Regions from separate parts of the Pseudoalteromonas sp. 1181_04 genome, predicted to be linked through region 3. Evidence: predicted binding sites of a transcription regulator. Region 3 holds the regulator's gene; each other region holds the start of a gene.

Region 1 (6,525 bases), on a different contig from region 3:
CGGTTTTCAAGACCGGTGCATTCGACCACTCTGCCATCTCTCCGTTGGGAAAGAATAATACGCAGGTGATTGGGGTGTGTAAATAGGAAAAAGATCGTTTGCTGTTTTTTTGTTCTAAAAAAGAGGTTTTTTTATAAAAAAGGAGTTTTTAGGGAGTTTAAAGAAGGGGTTGCAGCAAACGAGGGAGCTAAATAAGTAGTTTCATTTAGTGGTTGGGTGTTTGCTGCACCGCTAAAGTAATCATGGTTGGGTGATTACTTGTATTGAACTGCGCCGCCAAGAGCTAGCTTTTTGCCGAAACGGTTAAGTCTGGCAAGCATTTTTGCTTTGCGGTTGGTCGGTTTTACTGCAACATGGGTAGCTGCATTTTCGTTTAATGTATTTACTGGGTTCATTACTTTGCTCCGGGTTATGTCTGTTTTGACAACACGGCTATTCTGAGCTTTTTTTGCACAAAAATAAAACGATAAAAATTAGGGTGGTCGGATAGAAATAACTAATCCGAATTGTTTTTATTAAGGTATGATTCAGATAGTACGTACTGAGTATTATGCATGGTTATGAAATTTAAAGTCGCCTAAATCACTTGTTTAAAAGCAATATTACACTACCACTGATATTTTAATGCATTAGATAATAAATAAAGTGACTAATTATTCAGATTAATTTATTTTTTGAAAATGTCTATTTCCCTACTTTTGAATAGGCTGGTATCCAGATGCTAATAATTATTAAACCAAGTACGCAAAAAAAACATAAAAAAAATTGCACTTGGTTATTAGAGCAGTGTCAAAAACGTCAAATTAGTTACACTATTTTTTACACCACAGGACATTTTACCAATGATTGCCAAAAAATAACGGTTTTGGCTCAGTCACAAAAGCGCGTTGTTGTGCTCGGTGGTGATGGCAGCCTGCATTTGGCTGTAAACGCATTGATGGGATTGAGTTGCTCGTTGGCGTTATTGCCTCAGGGGACGGGTAATGATTTTGCACGCGGCTTTGGCTGTTCAAACTCAGCTTGGCGTAATGCTATTTTTAGTGAGCATCAAGTAAAAATCGATATTGGCCAAATAAATAGCCGTTACTTTATTAATATTGCGGGGGTTGGCTTTGATGCGCATGTAGTACAGGCATTGCAAACCAAGCCTGCATTATCCGCTTTAAGTTATAGTTTAGCTGGCTTTAAGTGTTTATTCGTTTATCAGCCTTCTCGCTTGGCTGGGAGTTTTGCAGGGCAGCAATGCGAATATGGTAATTTGATTACTGTATTTGCAAATCATCATTATTTTGGTGGGGGGTTGATGATAGCGCCAAAAGCACAATTGAATAGTGGCTATTTAGAGTGCTATCGCGTGCCTACGCGTGGTTTGTTAGGTAACCTCTACAGTTTTGTGCGCTTATTGCTACGTAAGCACCACGGTATGAAAGAGCTCAACTACCAGCGCTTAGAAATTGCTTATATAAATACGCCTGATTTACCAATCGAAGCAGATGGTGAGCTGGTAGGCGTTACCCCAGCGGTGGTGATTATTCATCCGCTCGCGTTGCGTTTTTGTATGCCGCAATGTTAAATGACGAGTAATATGTTAGTAATAAAAAAGCGCCTAACAAGTAGGCGCTTTTGGCGTTAGTTGCGTATATACGCATTCTAACTGGGGATGGAGCGTTTATTAGCAAATGATGCTTTATTAGACTCAATAAACGCTTTAATTCTTTTTGTTGGAGTCAGTACAATAGCATTACCAAGCAGTACTAAACTAAAGCCGATAAACGTATTGGCTTGCCAACTAAAACCTTCAAATAATGTACTTAAAGTCACTGCAACTAATGGAAATAACACAATCACATAGCTGGCACGTTCTGGGCCGATATTTTTTAGTAGTGCAAAGTAACATGCAAATGCAATAACCGTCCCAAACACCGATAAATAAACTAATGAATACCAGTAGCTTGCTGGGGCCGACAGGCTAAAATCGGCACCGCTGATGATTACATATACAAATAAACCAATAGCGCTGTATAACATGCCCCATGCATTGCCCTGCATGACGCCAATACGTTGTTGAGAGTTACGCACGCTGATCATATTCCCTAATGAAGCCACAAAGGTGCCAGCTAAGGCAAGTAGCAAACCGACCAACGCCCCATTACTCAAGTCGAACTGCTGTAATTGTGGCCAAAACAGACTGATGATGCCTAATACCCCTATCAATGCACCCGTATAAATACGTTTAGCGATGGGTTTACCAAAAAATAATCGGGTATTTACAATGTTCATTAATAACAACATTGAAAAGGCGATTGATGCCATGGCTGACGTTAAATAATGTTGTGCCCAGTAAAGTACTAAGTAATTAAGGCCAAAGTTACACAGTGCTAGTAATACGAAAAAGCCATGATCGCGACGACTATAATTCATCGGTAATTTTTTAATATTCACCCATACCCACATTAGAATTGCAGCCAAACTAAAGCGATAAAATAGTGAAACTTCAACGGCGATATCGCCAAGTTGAAATTCGATTGCGAGCCAGGTAGAGCCCCAAATTAAAACGGTTAGTGCATAAAGCACGATACTTTTCATGGCCTTGGTCCATTATGTCGATTAAGTGTTTATTTTAAGATACTTCTGTATACTTAACATACACAGAAAACTATAAATGCAACCTATACAGATTGTACGGCTTTAAGGTGTCTACTATGTCGCTGGTGATCAGCAAAACCAACCATGACTTTTTATATCAGCAAGTAATGCAGCTGGTGCGTGAGCTGAGTGAGCAGGGGACACTATTACCAGGCGAAAAACTCCCCTCATTACGTAAAATGGCCACTAAGCTGAATGTCAGTATTCCGACGGTGAAATTGGCTTACCAATCACTTGAGGCACAAGGTTTGGTTGAAGCACGAGAAAAGTCAGGCTATTTTTTAAAAACGGCACATACCCAGTTAGCGCGGCCAAAGCGGGTTAAACTCAATCGTGAGCCAGTTTCGGTCAACATGCAGGTATTAATTGAGCAAGTGTATGATGCAATTCATCAAGCCGATGTCGTACCGTTTGGCATTGCTAATCCTGTTGCTGCCGCTCCAACTGATAAAATGCTACGTCGTACGATGCGCCGGGTTATGTCGATTGCCGGCAGTCGCGCCATAAATTATGGTGCGATGGATGGTTTTGCACCATTGAAAAAGCAGTTAATCCATCGTTATTTAGATTTTGGCATTGGTGTTGACTCGCAAGAACTTGTGATCACCAACGGTGCTCAAGAAGCACTGGCGATCGCGCTAAAATGTGTCACTAAAGTAGGTGATGTGGTGGCGATCGAGTCACCTTGTTATTTTGGTATCATTGAATTGATCGAAAGCCTGGGCCTCAAGGCGCTCGAGATCCCGCTGTGTCCTGATGATGGGATCTGGCTTGATGATCTGAGCCAGGCTTTACATGATCACGATATTAAAGCCTGTGTGTTCTCTACTTCGATCAATAATCCTGTGGGTAGTTTTATGCCTGATCATAAGCGTAAACAATTAGTAGAGTTATTGGAATCTCAAGATGTGGTGCTAATTGAAGATGATGTGTATGGTGATTTACATTTTACCCCGCAGCGTGGTACACCCGCTCAGGCTTACTCAACAAAAGGGTTGGTATTAACCTGTGCATCGTTTTCTAAAACTGCGGCGCCGAGTTATCGTGTTGGCTGGTTGATTGCCGGAAAGTTTGCTGCCAAAGCGCGTCGCTATAAGCGTGCATTGAGTTGTTCTACTTCATTGATCAATCAATGGACGTTATATGAATTTATAGTCAGTGGTGATTATGATCGTAATATAAAACTACTGCGACAGCGTCTACGTTCTAATAAAGAACGAATGATCTGGTGTTTACAACAGGCCTTTCCGAGTACCGCTAGGATCAGCGATCCGCAAGGCGGATGTGTGATCTGGATTGATTTAGGTGCGGCTTACGATAGTGTAAAACTATTTCAACTGGCATTAGAAAGTGGCATTAGCATTACTCCGGGCTATATTTTTTCAGCCACCAATAAATACCGCAGTTGTATTCGACTAAGTTATGGTTTGCCATGGGGTGAAAAAATTGAACAAGCTATTATAAAGCTAGGTGAGTTAGTGCATTTAGCGAAGAAATAGCATGGCATAAAAAAGCAGCACCTTTAAAAAAGAGTGCTGCTAAAGGGATATCAAACTTTTAGCGTTTAGAACCTGAGTTCAAGTTAGTTATTTTGTTTATAACTAAATAATTGGTAGTCTTTCAATTCTGGAACTAGTTTAACTAATTGTTGCTCTTGATCAGCAATGGTTGAAAAATTACCGCACAGTGCATCAGCGCGTTTTTCAAGTTGGTTAGCTTGTTGCTCAACTTTGGCTTCAATTTCAGCCCCCATATTTTCCATGCGTTGTTCAAAGGCTTGCATATCGCCACCAGAGCCCATTAGTTCTGAACCTACAGCCATTAAAATACTACCCATCGATTGCATCATCGCAGCTTGTACAGCGCTTTCTATTTGCTCATCAAATTGGCTTTCAAAGTTTTCGCCAAACTGGCTAAAGCTTTGTTGGCCCATTACAAAAGCGCCTTGTTGGTAAAAGGTGTTTTGTACTTCTACCTGAATATCAGCCATTAATTCATTAATGCTATCTAGGCCATCGATATTAAATGCATTGGCGACTTCTTCAATGGCGACCCCGGCAATTTTAACGCCTTCAAGAGCAATGTTCGCGACTTCTGGTAATTGGCTACGCAGACTGTCTGAATAATTACTGATCGCTTGGTGTTGTTGACTGTTGAGTGTCAAAGTTTGGCCATCAATCATTAACTCGCCACTATTTATAAAAGTCATAGTGTGGTTATCAGCTGTAAAAATTTCTAATTCATTTGGCTTAATACGCACATCATTTTTAAATTCAACGTCACATGTGTCGCCGCTAAAAGAAATATTCGTCTCATTATCATTGTGTGCCATTGCCCCTGTGGCAATGAATAAAGAACTTATTAATAGTAATTTTTTCATTTTTATTTCCTGCTAATTTGTTGATTATGACCAGTACGCATTTAACGTATTTAATACTTATCAAGTTTAATGCCAATAATTATTGGCATTTAAAAACAATGGGTTAATTGTTTTTTGCCCTTTTTTAATTGCAGTTAAATGTTATAAAAAAGCCATTTTTTAGTCATTTTGACTAATTTACATTAATACATAAAAGATACTTATCGTTTCGATAAAAAACTCTCACTTTCCAGAACTCAAATTTAGCGCTATTTATTCACAATATCGACATAACACTATTTTAGAATTGCGTTATGGCTTTATTTTGGTGCTTTTTCATACGGTGAAATAGTGCTGAACATTTTTAATTTACCAATGATAGTGATAAAAAATCCTTAATTGGTCTCAAACACTTTATGGAGTGGGTTGTGGGTAAGACATTTAGTTACGATGCGCTAGATGACGATTTTGTTGAAGACGAGTACGAAATGGTCGGGCGTAATCAACACGACAAGAATAAGCAAAAGGTTAAGAAAAAGTTGGAAGACTACCTTGAGCAAAAACGCTTGCGTAAAAACTTGGGCGATGATGACTTAGATGAGTATTTAAACGACTAAGAGATAATTTAAATAAAGAGGCAATTTGCCTCTTTATTGCTTTTAGAGTTTAGATATTACTGCTTTTAAGGGCTTTGATAATAACACCTTCGATTTGCTGCGGTTTGGTAAATGGTGCAAAGCGTTTAATTGCCTCGCCGTCGCGGCCAACTAAAAACTTAGTGAAATTCCATTTTATTTTGCGAGTTAAAAATCCAGGTAAGGCTGATTTTAAATGCCTGAATACGGGGTGGGCGTTTTCGCCATTAACATCAATTTTGCTCATCATCACAAAATCAACACCGTAGTTAATTAAACAACCTTGCGCTATTTCTTTTGCGCCGCCAGGCTCTTGTTTGCCGAATTGATTGCACGGAAAACCAATAATTACTAACCCTTGATCAGCGTATTTTGCATGTAATTGTTGTAAACCTTCGTACTGTGGAGTGAAGCCACATTTACTGGCAGTGTTGACAATTAACACAACTTTGCCTGCGAAATCTGAAAAATCAATGCTTTGGCCTTGCAGATTGCTGGCTGAAAGTTGATAGAAGTCGTTCATGTTGCTCTCTTGTTATTGTTGTTTGTTAAATTCTATCCTGAGTTGTGACAGACATACAGCTTAAATTATCATCATATTGCATAGACCATTTTATTTTAACTTGCATGATTAAAGCTTGTGAGTAAATGTTCAATCAATAATCGCACTCTGTACGGCATTAAATCTTTACGTGGATACACTAACCAAGAGGCATTGTCTGTTACCTGAAACTCATCAAGTAAGGTAATTAGTTGCCCGTTTTCAATATACTTATCAACAATATCAGTGGCTAAATGGGCAATGCCTAAGCCTGCTAATGTCGCAGATAATAGTGCGCGCGGATGGTTACTGCGCCAGTTGCCGGCAACTTTTACCTCTTTAAT
Region 2 (6,525 bases), on a different contig from region 3:
GTTGATATCATACTGTTTTAAATTAAAAACCCACACTAATAGGGCACCAAATGCGATAGCAAACATCGATGCTGGCCAAGTCGGTTTTAGTCGCTTCATGGCAAAAAAAACACCGAGGGTAAATAGGGCCATTAATAGAGTCGGGATGTGGGTTTGTGATAAATAAGTAGGCACACCTCCTAATCGTTCAAGTAAATATCTGTCATCGAAGGTAAAACCGAATACTTTAGAAAATTGGCTGACAATAATCGTAATTGCAACACCGTTTAATAAGCCCATTAAAATAGGCTTGGATAAGAAGTCTGCTAATACCCCTAATTTAAATCGGCTAGCAATAAAGCACCAAAAGCCAGTCATCGCGGTCATAGTTACAACGAGTTGCCAGTGTTTAACACTGTCCCCAGCTGCAAGTGGTGTCACCACCGCAGCAATAACCGCACATGTTGCTGCATCTGGTCCGACAATCAATTGTTTGGAAGTACCAAACAAGGCATATAAAATCATAGGTAATATGCATGAATATAGCCCGACAGCGGCGTTAACCCCAGTAAGTTGTGCATACGCGATAGCAACAGGTAGAGCAACGGCGGCAACGGATAACGCAGCCCTCACATCATCAGCAAACCACTTTCGTTCATAATGAAGTAAAGTGTTTAAACCCGGCATAAAATCATACAAACGCGACAGCACTAAAGTTTCCTTATTTAATCGTAAGCACACTTGGATAGTAAATTTAATATACCAACAAGTATAGCTCAGGGTTGAGGATTTTTTTAATAAATAGCAGATACTTAGGCTTAGGAGTGCTTTTGATTGAGTGTTAAGTCTGATGAAAAAGTTTAAGGGTGAGCGATATTAGCTGGTTGGTGTTACCACATCGCTAATATCATACTAGATGGTGGTTAAGATAAAACCAGCGCAGAGCAATGGCTTTATCTTAGAGTGTGTAAATGCTTATTAGAAACTTTTAGCGTGCAGAGTATTGGTGAGCCTTTAATACTTCAAGAGAGACTACTTGTAACGATTTTTCATGGGTGGCCTCAAGTATAACCGGCGGAGCTACGTTTTCAGCAACCGCATGGTGCCAGCGCACGGCACATAAACACCATTTATCACCAGCCTTTAGGCCTGCAAAATCGTACATTGGATTAGGCGTTATCAAGTCATTGCCTTGTGCTTTTGAAAACTGTAAAAATTCATCAGTCATGATGGCACATACACTGTGGTTACCAACATCAGATGCAGGGACATAGCAAAATCCTTCTCGAGTGTAGCCTGTATTCCCGCAGCACAAATGCAAGCGCGTACCTAATACATTTAATTGATTGCTCATAAAACTACCTTGTTATAATTTGTATTGTTTTACATTGAGTCTGCTTTCAGACTATGTGAAAACGTGGTGGATGAAAAGCTGAATATTGATAGATAGCATGGAGATCACAAATAACATAGCCATTAAAAATATTAAACGTCAGTTTATTAAACTAATGGCGAGGCCAAAATCAGTTCAATATTCATTTATAGTTGCTTGTTGTGTGATTATTGTGCAATTGTGTTTTTGTTGGCTAGCAATTTTTACGTTTACTGTACTAGTAAAAATTTATTATGGTAGCTTTGCGGCTACTATACGTTTGTCTTATATCCAGAATCTATATATATGTGAATATGGTATTTGAATAGCTTTTGATTTCAAATAAACACTTAATTGTAATTGGCAGTATAATTACAGTTTTTATAAGCTCTCGATGTATCAATACTATGGAGCTTTACATTGTTACACGTGAGGAAAAATGAGTAATCTAAGTCTGAAAAATAAGCTGTTGCTATTAGCTATTTTGCCGCTCACGCTGCTGTTAATTAGTTTAATGGCCAGCTCATATTATTTAGAGTATCAAAATCAGCAGCAAAATTTTGTATCGTTTAAAACAAAATTAATTGCTGACAAAGAAAGTTTATTAGCAACTGAGGTTGAGATAGGCCGCCAAATAATTAATTACGAACTAGCCAAGGGGACTAAAGAAGATGCAAAAAATGCATTGCGAGATCTCACTTTTGGTAAAGATGGTTACTTTTTTATCTATGATACAAAAGGCGTTAGTATTTTCCATGCGTTATTGGGTGATGCAATTGAAGGGCAAAATAAAATAGCCATGACCGATCCTAATGGTAAAAAAATAATTGTTGGGTTGCTTGAGCAAGCAAGACAAGGTGGCGGTGCTTTTTATTATGCTTTTCAAAAGCCTAATACAACGGGTTTAGTTGAAAAAATGGGCTATGCAGCGATGGTTCCTGGTACAGATTGGATGCTAGGAACGGGCGCTTATATGGATGATATTGAAGCTGAGCTAACAAAATACCAAGCAACAATACAAGCTCATATGAATGAAAAAGTAACGACCCTGTTATTAATTGCATTATTTTGGGTGGTGTTGACGGTGTTTTTTGCCTTAATTGCGGCAAACAATATGGTAAAACCAATTCACAATATGGTGCAAAACTTAGATGATATTGCAAAAGGCGAAGGTGATCTGACTAAGCGCTTAGAAGTGCATAGTAACGATGAAATTGGTCAATTGGGTAATTCATTTAATGTGTTTGTTAGTAAACTACATAGCATTATCACCAATGTGGCAGATGTAACCCGTGATGTAAAAGATTCATCAAATGATATCAATACACAAACACAGTTAATTGAAAATCAGTTAGTAAACCATAATCATGAAACTGAGCTGGTAGCAACGGCGATCACCGAAATGTCAGCAACATCTCAGGAAGTCGCGCAAAATACCACACAAGTGGCGGTATCAACCCAGTCAGCCACGCAAGATGTTGCCAATGCTCAAAAATGTGTAGATGTTTCTTTAGAAGAAGTTTCAAATTTAATGAGTGAGATTAATCAAGCTGCTGAACAGGTTAATTCATTAAGTGAACAATCTAAAAAAATTAACAGTGTATTAAGTGTTATCGGTGGCATTGCTGAGCAAACTAACTTACTGGCCCTTAATGCGGCTATTGAAGCTGCAAGGGCTGGCGAGCAAGGCCGTGGTTTTGCGGTTGTAGCTGATGAAGTGAGAAGTTTAGCCAGTCGTACACAAGAGAGTACGTTAGAGATTAATGAAATGCTTAATGAGTTACATACGCTAGTCACGGCTGCGGTAAAGGCAATGTTGGCAAGTCAGCAAAGCTGTAATCGCTCAGTTGAGTCATCTCGCGCAATTTCTGAAAGTTTAGGAGCGGTAACCAGCTCGGTTACTACAATTAACGATATGAGCACACAAATAGCTACCGCTGCCACAGAGCAAAGTAGTGTAACTGAGGAAATTAACCGTAACGTTTTTGCGATTCAAGAAATCGTTAATGAGCTTACTCGTTCAATTAAAACAACCTCATCAGTCAGTCATCACTTAGCTGGTCGAGGGGAGAGTTTAGGCGATTTGGTAGGTCAGTTTAAGATCTAATATAAACAAAAAATAGCGGTATTATTGTTGAGCAGTAATAAATAAAGATCAGGCTTTAAATAGCCTGATCTTTGACTTTAAATATAAATGAATCAGTTTAAACTGAACACAAAACCGCTAGATTAGCTATTGAGTTTGCCCGTTGACGATTCTAAGTGTGCACGCACAAACCATTGAAACTGTTCTAAATCGGCAAGTTGGCTAATTAGCATATCCTCAGATACAGGATCGAGCTCTGATAGCTTGCCAATCGCACTTCGGTGATCGCCATTAATCCCATTGTATACTTTATCAAGCGCAACTAAATGATCTTTTACCAAGCCCTTACCAATTGCGTAATCTTGCCATGAACGACGATCAACTATCGATTTTGGAGTACCAACCGGAACTCCGCCCAGCGTAGCGATTCGCTCGGCGATGGTGTCGGTCATTGCTCTGATCACTTCAACCTGAGGGTCGAGCATTTCATGCACGCCAATAAAATTTGGGCCAACTACATTCCAATGAATATGTTTTAGAGTCAATTGTAAATCGATCAGTGCGACCATGCGGTTATCAAGTGTAGCAATGGTATTTTTTGCAGATTCTTCATTCATACCTGGGGCAGTAAATTCAGCGATTTTGTTTGTTTCGTTATTGTTACTCATTATTCCTCCTGATTTATAAGGAATGTTCACAGCGTCTAATAAAGTCTATGAACATGCGTTAGTTTATATAAAGCAATGGCTGTGCCGATAAAAATTATTTTTTAAGTTTCTGATATTTAATAATTTATATGTTTTTTGAAGTTGGGTGATGAAAGCATTTCTTTGAAATGCCATGAAAAATATGCACTTTTTTGTAAAATCTGCAAAATAAAAGATGCTGTTACGTGTTAGCGAATTACTTACTCTCAATAATAACTGTGATACAGAAGTGTATTATCATTGTTGATTAATCATCACTTACATATACTCAACCCATCTTGTTATTAAAGGAGAAGTGCATGTTGAGATTTTTTTCTATCGAGCAGGGGGTGATCAGAGAGTTAGAGCCTTCATCCGATACCTCTCTTGAAGCATCAATCAGAAATGCACACTGGATTGACACAATCAACCCAACGGAAGATGAGCGAAATACGCTCGCAAAAACGCTCAATATAACTTTTCCTGAGTCAGGGGATGTGCAAGAGATTGAAGCTTCATCGCGATGTTTTATCGACAATGAAGGCTTGCATGTGCACGCATTGTTTATGTCGCCCAATGAAGGACGTTTTAATACGGTAACAGTGGCCTGTTTACTTCAGGATAACTGTTTGCTGACCATTCGCGATGACGAGCTGGCTGACTTTCGATTGTTACGCTTAAGAGCACGTAAAGGTCAAGTAATGTGTGATACGCCAAAACAGTTATTGGTTACATTATTCGATCAAAAAGTCGAAAACCATGCTGATATGCTCGAGGATATGCATCATCAGTTAGAGAAGCTCAGTGCATATGTACTAGAAGAAGATGACTCTGATCTAGAAGAAGCGGTCAGTCGTATCGCGCGTTTAGAGGATGCGAATGGGAAAGTGCGTTTGTGTTTAATGGATACGCGGCGCAATATTTCGTTTTTAATACGTCGTTTAGGTGTACAAAATGAGGATCGCGAATCACTACGAGAAATTGTACTTGATATAGATACGCTAATGTCTCACTGTACCTTTTTGTTTGATAAGGTGAACTTTTTGATGGATTCAACACAAGGTTTTATTAACATTGAACAAAATCAAATTATCAAAACCTTCTCTATTGCTTCGGTGGTTTTTTTACCACCTACCGTAGTCGCCAGTGTATATGGGATGAACTTTAATATAATGCCTGAGCTGCAATGGGAATGGGGTTACCCATTTGCAATTGGCATTATGTTGCTATCGGGCTTTGCCCCTTATTTATTTTTTAAACACAAAGGCTGGCTGTAGTGTGTGCCAAGGACTACTTGGCATACACGATTACACGAGTTTATATTCATTTTATACGGATAGCGGTCTTATTATCACCTTGCATTAAGATAATAAAGCGGCCGCTAGGCGTACAAAGTCTGACGAGGTAAGTATACCCACGAGTTTATTTTTTTCAGTGATCACAGGCATGCAACCATGGCGGTTATCAACAAAAAACCGAGCAACATCTTGCAGTGGTTGGGTTGCTAGTACAGTGGCAAAATCGGTTGCCATAATAGTGTGTATTTTCGTTTGTTTTTCCTTTCGTTCAAGTGCGCTAGGGCTGTAATTAGCCATAATATTCATCACTTGGGCAATCATGATTTTTTGTGTCAACATACCCACTAGTTCGCCATTGTGATCAATTACCGGAATATGGCGGATATTTTTTTCCTTCATTAGATTATGTGCGTCGTGTAGGGTGTTTTCTGCACTTACGGCATATGGATCTGATGTCATTAAATCTGCAACTGTTTGGCTCATTTTGGCTCCTGTTAAATTACTAACCAGAACTTTGGTTAAAAAGGTTTACTAAAATAGCTACTGGAGACAGATTTATTATCCAGAGCTCATATTATTATTTATTCTAGCCTGGTTTTTTCTTATTGCACTTTATCAAGATCAAGGCTTTGTATTTTGTATAGAAATAGTTTTTAGCTTGGCCATCCATAGCCATTGAGGATAGATTTATTATCCGAAGCTCAGATTATTTATCTTTATGCGAAAAATTATCCCTGAGTGTACCAACCCAGCTTGAAAATTTATGCATCGCCGAGCTGCCTTTGCCCAGTAGCTCATGCATTTCTGCTTCAAAATGGATTTGTTCTTTACTACTTGGCTCTGGTAATGGCGGTAAAATATGAGCAAAGTAGGTTTTATCAAGCAGGCGGTGTAATAACCGCTCGCCAATAAAGGGCTTGCCGCTGTTGAGCGCTCTAGCTCCTTTAATTAGGTTACGAATATCATATTGGGTTGGGCTAATGTCGGGCACTTGTTTAGGGATATTAAGTAACTTATATACCCCAATACGTGCTGTACGAATAGAGGCTTCCATCGTGAATATAATATCGTTGTGGGTTTCAACAAATTGACCAATCAAACCTA
Region 3 (6,525 bases):
CGTTTAATATTATGCGTATTATTTGTCGGCTGCATGGTATGGCTGTGGTATCCGTATTTTTATCAAAGTACCGCCATAAAACAACACCAAGAAGATATAATAGCAAAACCTGATTATACTGCGGTGGCATTAAAACAAACCGCATTTGATGAACAAGGTAAAATTAGCCACAAAGTAACAGCTGCAAAAATGGAACTCTACCAACAGTTAGGGTTCACTTACTTTGAACAACCTATTTTTACGCTCTATAATCAACAGCAAACGTGGCAAATTAATGCCGATGAAGCCACCTTATATGAAAATCATCAATTAATTTTAGAAGGTAATGTGGTTGCTAAAAACCTGACCAATAATGCCATGATTGAACATATAAACGCAGATAATATTCAGGTTGATATTGAACTACAAACCATGAGTTCAGAACAACCAGTTGAATTAATCGGACCAAATTTAAAAATCACTGGGCGCGGTCTCCATGCCGACTTAAAAGCCGAAGTGGTAGAACTAATTAACCATACGCGAACCATATATTATGACCAATAAATTTGCTCACTTGCTTGTTATACCAAGCTTATTCATTGCTTTTGCAAGCTTTGCTGAAAATACGACACCACCTGCAGATCAAGTCTCTATCAGTGCTGACACGCAGCTTGCCCAACTGAAAGACAATATCGGTATTTTTGAAAAAAATGTTGAAATCATTCATGGTAACCGCCGTATCAAAGCGGATCGACTTGAAGTCCATAAGCGCGAAGATTTAGGCGATAACAAACAACTACTTGTCGCAACTGGCAGTCCGGCTTACTTTGAAGAAAAACAAACTGATGGCACAGTAATGAGTGCCAGTGCTGATGAAGTCCGTTACGATGTCGCTAAGCGCTATTTAACCTTGGTTGGCAATGCACAAGTCACTCAGGCAGGTCAAAAAATCAATGCCAAAAGCATTACCTATGATATGGACCAGCAACTGATCAGTGCTGAAAAAGGCGCAAGCTCAAGCGATCGTGTGCACACCATTTTGGTACCAGTAGACAGTAAAAAAGACAAATCTAAAGGGCAGCCATGAGTACATTAAAAGCTGAATTTCTAGCAAAAAGCTATAAAGGTCGCCAAGTTGTAAAAAGCGTGGGTTTAGAAGTTAGCGCAGGCAGCATTGTTGGCTTATTGGGTCCTAATGGCGCTGGTAAAACCACCACCTTTTATATGATTGTGGGTTTAGTTCCAAGCGACAAAGGTAAAATCAGTATTGATGATAATGACATCACCTTACTGCCAATGCACAGTCGCGCACGGTTAGGGATTGGCTACCTGCCACAAGAATCATCCATCTTCCGTAAATTAACTGTTTATCAAAACCTGATGGCTATTTTAGAAACTCGTAAAGAGCTGAATAAACAAGCCAGAGAAGAAGCGCTCGACAGCTTACTTGATGAGTTTAGCATTCAACATATCCGCGACAGCCAAGGTATGGCATTATCTGGCGGTGAACGTCGTCGAGTTGAAATTGCACGCGCTTTAGCCGCAAACCCAAAATTTATCTTACTTGATGAGCCTTTTGCTGGCGTTGATCCTATTTCAGTGTTAGATATAAAGAAGATTATTGAACACCTTAAAAACCGTGGTATTGGCGTGCTTATTACCGACCACAATGTACGAGAAACCCTTGATGTTTGTGAAAAAGCCTACATAGTTTCTCATGGGGAGTTAATTGCATCAGGTACCCCTGAGCATGTACTCGCCGACCAAACAGTCCGCGATGTTTACCTGGGCGAGCAATTTAGGCTATAAAGCCACGCTCGGCTAAGTATCTGCTAGACTTAACGATGATAACAATAAAAGGATTGTTAGAGATACATGAGGCAATCACTCCAGCTGCGCATGGGCCAGCAACTTACAATGACACCACAGCTGCAACAAGCAATTCGCTTATTGCAACTCAGTACATTGGATCTCCAGCAAGAAATTCAAGAAGCGCTCGACAGCAATCCATTGTTAGAGCTAGAAGAACATGAATACTCAGACGACACGGCTGGTAAAAACGAACAAAAACAAGATAACGATGACTTAACCGTTAGCGCATCAGCGGACGACAAGCCCAGCGAATATGAACAAGAAAGTAGCGAAGCATTAAGTAAAGAGACCTTAAGTGACGAAATGGCTATGGACGTCACCTGGGACGAATACATGAGTGCTGCGCCAAATACGTCATCTGGGCCAATGCCTGAAGATGAGTCAATTTATCAAGGTGCCTCAACTGAAACCCTGCACGAATATCTGATGTGGCAATTACAGCTCACACCTTTTAGTCCAACCGATGAAGCTATTGCCATTGCGATTGTTGAAGCTGTTGACGATTCAGGTATTTTAACCTTGAGCTGCGAAGACATCGCAGAGAGCTTAAATCAAGGTAATAACGAAGAAGAAATCGAACTAGACGAAGTGCAAGCAGTGTTAAAACGCATTCAGTTATTTGACCCTGTTGGTATTGCTGCGCGCAGCCTACAAGAATGTTTATGTATTCAATTAAATCAATTTGATCCTGCAACTCCTTGGATTAGCGAGACTAAAATGATTTTAACTGATCATATCGATTTATTAGCTAGTCGTGACTATCGCACTTTGATGAAAAAGACTAAGCTTAAAGAAGATGAGCTGAAAGAAGTAATGACATTGATCCACAGCCTTAACCCAAAGCCTGCGGATACCATAGTACGCGAAGAATCAGAGTATGTTATTCCTGATGTTTCGGTGAAAAAAATTAAAGGTCGCTGGGTGGTTGAACTTAATCCAGACAGCATGCCAAAAATTAGAGTGAACAGCCAATATGCGGCAATGTCACGCTCAGTAAAATCAAGCACTGACAGCCAATTTATACGTTCGCATTTGCAAGAAGCTAAATGGTTTATTAAAAGCCTAGAAAGTCGTAACGAGACGTTACTCAAAGTAACCAACTGCATTGTTAAACAGCAGCAAGGATTCTTTGAGCATGGCCCTGAGGCCATGCGCCCTATGGTACTAAACGACGTTGCCGAAATGGTTGAGATGCACGAATCAACAATTTCTCGTGTAACCACCCAAAAATACATGCATACCCCTCGTGGTATATTTGAGTTAAAATATTTTTTCTCGAGCCATGTAAGTACTGAGAACGGCGGCGAATGCTCATCGACAGCCATTCGAGCATTGATCAGAAAATTGATCAGTGCAGAAAACTCAGCGAAACCATTGAGTGATAGTAAGATTGCAGATATATTGGCAGAGCAAGGTATCAAAGTAGCTAGACGGACTATTGCAAAATACCGCGAGTCGCTGGCTATTCCACCGTCAAATCAACGTAAAAGTTTGATTTAAGGCGTAAAATCACAAGAGGAAAATGCTTATGCAACTAAATTTAACTGGTCGTCATGTAGAAATTACTGATTCATTAAGAGACTATGTAAACAATAAGTTTGCCAAGCTTGAAAGGCATTTTGATCATATCAATAATGTCCATGTCATTCTTGATGTAGAAAAGCTAAGCCAAAAAGCAGAAGCCACATTACATGTCAGTGGCGCTGAATTATTTGCCTCAACTGAGCACCAAGACATGTATGCAGCCATTGACGGACTAATCGACAAACTTGACCGTCAGGTAATTAAACACAAAGAGAAGCACGCTCGACACTAACACTATGAAATTAAGCTCACTTATTTGCCAGGACTGCAGTAAAGCTGCGGTCCTTTTTAATAGCAAAAAACGGATCATTGAATTTATCAGCCAATTGGCTCATGAACAACTTCCTCAGCTATCACAACAAGAAATCCTCAACGCACTACTGTCGAGAGAAAAACTAGGTAGTACGGGTATTGGTCGTGGTATTGCTATTCCTCATGGCCGTATGAGTGGTGTTGAAAACCCGCTAGCAATAATTATAGTGAGTGAATCACCGATTGATTTTGATGCGATAGATAATCGCCCAGTTGATATATTTGTAGCTCTCATCGTGCCAGATGGTGATAGCCAACTTCATTTGAAGACGTTAGCCACAATTGCTGATAAACTCAACGACAAAGATTTTTGTAAACAACTACGTAGCGCAAAAACAGACCAAGATTTGTATCACGTAATTGCTGCGCAATCGTAGCCAAATGAAGGAGAATTTACATGGAGTTAATCATCATCAGTGGGCGTTCTGGCTCAGGTAAATCTGTTGCTCTGCGTGTAGTAGAAGATCTTGGCTATTATTGTGTAGATAATATTCCGGTAAACTTATTACCTTCATTAGTGCGCAGTGTCTCTGATAATTATGACAAAATTGCCGTCAGTATTGATGTCCGTAATTTACCGAAAGAGCAGGAAGAATTTAACGATATTCTTGAATACTTGCCTGGTTTTGCAAATCCGACGCTATTTTATTTAGACAGTGATGATCAAACCCTGATCAAACGTTTTTCTGAAACTCGCCGCTTACACCCATTATCTTTGGACTCTTTGCCACTGGATTTAGCTATCAAGCAAGAAAAAGTATTACTTGATGTATTAACTACTCGCGCTGACTTTATACTTGATACCACTGATCTGAGTGTCCACCAGCTTGCAGAGTCAATCCGTGAAAAGATTTTAGGGAAAAAAGATAAAAAACTAATCATTACCTTTGAATCATTTGGTTTTAAATATGGTATCCCAAAAGAAGCTGATTATGTTTTTGATGCACGCTTTTTACCAAACCCACATTGGGAGCCTGAGCTTAAGCCACTTACAGGCCTTGATCAGCCAGTAAAAGATTATTTAGCCAGCCATAGTATCGTACAAAAATTCACTTGGCAGATCCAAACCTTTGTACAAACTTGGTTACCGCATTTGGAGCGTAATAACCGCAGTTACTTAACAATTGCTATTGGTTGCACCGGTGGTCAACATCGCTCAGTTTATCTAGCGCAAACTATAGGTGAAAGCTTCTCGATGAGCCACAGCAATGTGAAAATTCGCCATCGTGAACAAGAATAACAACTCACGTTTACAGTAAGGAATGTTGATGCGTTTAGAAGATACATTTTTAATAAAAAACAAACTCGGTTTACATGCTCGCGCAGCCAGCGTATTAGCGCAATTAGCTGTGCAGTTTGATGCCAGCATCACACTTCATCAAGATGACAAACAAGCCGCAGGCGATAGCGTACTCGGCTTAATGCTATTAGAAAGTAGCCAAGGCAAAGAAGTTAAAGTTGTATGTGAAGGCCCGGACGCTGAACCTGCTCTTGCAGCAATTGGCGAGTTGATTGCACAACGCTTTAACGAACAAGAATAGCTCGTAGTCAGTACCACTAAATTGCGTTAAACTAAATAAAGTCGTTAATTAAACAGACCAAGCGCGTTAATTACCGACAACTGTTACCCTACCTATCAAGCGTATTAATTTTTAAGGACGCCAATGCCAGAAGCTTTTGAACAAGATTACCCACTACAACAACTAAAACAAGTGACCAAGTCACTTAACAGTGGTCAATTTGTTCAAGTAAGGCGTATGTTGGCAAAAACAGCTCCGTGTGACACCGCATTATTACTCGAGTCATCCCCACATAAAATTCGTACCTTGCTATGGCAACTGGTTGATCCAGATGTACAAGGTGACGTACTCGAAGAACTCTCAGAAGATGTTCGTTTAGGGATCATTGCCCAAATGGAGCCGAAGCACATCGCTGCGGCAACTGAGGACATGAGCCACGATGATCTAGGGGAAGTACTACGTAGCCTACCTGATACCGTCTACAAAGACGTTGTTAGTGCCATGGACAGCCAAGATCGAGAACGTGCAACTCAAGCACTCTCTTATCAAGAGCGCTCTGCTGGCGCGCTGATGAACACCGATACAGTCACCATCCGTCCAGATGTCACTATCGACGTAGTACTGCGCTACTTACGTTTACGTGGTGAGCTACCAGAAGGTACCGATGATCTTTATGTTGTTGATAAACATAACTGCTTTATTGGTGCCATGTCGTTAACGACCTTGTTGACTAACTCGCCAGATAAAATTATTCGTGACTTAATGGATGAAGATTGTGAATCTATCCTCATTTCGATGGATGAAACCGATGTAGCACAACTGTTTGAACGTCATAACTGGATATCAGCACCAGTGGTTGATGATAATGACCATCTACTTGGCCGTATCACCATCGATGATATCGTTGACGTTATCCGTGAAGACGCCGAACATAGCTTATTAAGCCTAGCTGGTCTTGATGATGAAGAAGATACCTTTGCCCCAGTGTTAAAAAGTTCGAAAAAGCGCTCAATTTGGCTTGGCGTTAACTTATTAACCGCGCTACTTGCTGCGATTGTGGCAAGCTTCTTTGAAAACACTTTAGCAATTTTACCTATTCTAGCGGTACTCAACGGTATAGTGCCATCCATGGGTGGTGTTGCGGGCAGCCAAACATTAACCCTCGTAATACGTGGTATTGCAGTGGGTCATATCAACCAAACTAACCAACGCTTTTTACTGATCAAAGAGCTTGCAATCGGCGCAATAAACGGGATTG

The links. Region 3 encodes sigma-54, which starts transcription at its own class of promoters, with help from an activator protein. Its sites were predicted from a motif close to GTTGGCACGNNNNTNGNNT; they were not measured.
Region 1: FW757_RS06350 (YggN family protein) is a predicted target of sigma-54. The motif match lies at 5,085-5,103, and genes of this name have one in related genera.
Region 2: dps (DNA starvation/stationary phase protection protein Dps) is a predicted target of sigma-54. The motif match lies at 4,176-4,194, and genes of this name have one in related genera.

The regions. Positions count from the first base shown of each region.
Region 1 covers NZ_VXCS01000006.1:77,082-83,606, reverse strand. The annotation lists tRNA gene FW757_RS06375 (tRNA-Ser) at 1-43, opposite strand, end outside; gene FW757_RS06370 (hypothetical protein) at 255-395, opposite strand; gene FW757_RS06365 (diacylglycerol/lipid kinase family protein) at 719-1,573, shown strand; gene FW757_RS06360 (DMT family transporter) at 1,651-2,586, opposite strand; gene FW757_RS06355 (aminotransferase-like domain-containing protein) at 2,703-4,145, shown strand; gene FW757_RS06350 (YggN family protein) at 4,229-5,026, opposite strand; gene FW757_RS06345 (PA3496 family putative envelope integrity protein) at 5,434-5,622, shown strand; gene FW757_RS06340 (glutathione peroxidase) at 5,672-6,163, opposite strand; gene FW757_RS06335 (LysR family transcriptional regulator) at 6,259-6,525, opposite strand, start outside.
Region 2 covers NZ_VXCS01000009.1:101,664-108,188, reverse strand. The annotation lists gene FW757_RS09320 (SulP family inorganic anion transporter) at 1-690, opposite strand, end outside; gene FW757_RS09315 (DUF2237 family protein) at 968-1,333, opposite strand; gene FW757_RS09310 (methyl-accepting chemotaxis protein) at 1,791-3,458, shown strand; gene dps (DNA starvation/stationary phase protection protein Dps) at 3,581-4,105, opposite strand; gene corA (magnesium/cobalt transporter CorA) at 4,444-5,400, shown strand; gene FW757_RS09295 (CBS domain-containing protein) at 5,485-5,904, opposite strand; gene FW757_RS09290 (oleate hydratase) at 6,128-6,525, opposite strand, start outside.
Region 3 covers NZ_VXCS01000035.1:19,613-26,137, reverse strand. The annotation lists gene lptC (LPS export ABC transporter periplasmic protein LptC) at 1-543, shown strand, start outside; gene lptA (lipopolysaccharide transport periplasmic protein LptA) at 533-1,066, shown strand; gene lptB (LPS export ABC transporter ATP-binding protein) at 1,063-1,788, shown strand; gene FW757_RS21085 (RNA polymerase factor sigma-54) at 1,855-3,351, shown strand; gene hpf (ribosome hibernation promoting factor) at 3,380-3,667, shown strand; gene ptsN (PTS IIA-like nitrogen regulatory protein PtsN) at 3,672-4,124, shown strand; gene rapZ (RNase adapter RapZ) at 4,145-4,987, shown strand; gene FW757_RS21065 (HPr family phosphocarrier protein) at 5,016-5,288, shown strand; gene mgtE (magnesium transporter) at 5,412-6,525, shown strand, end outside.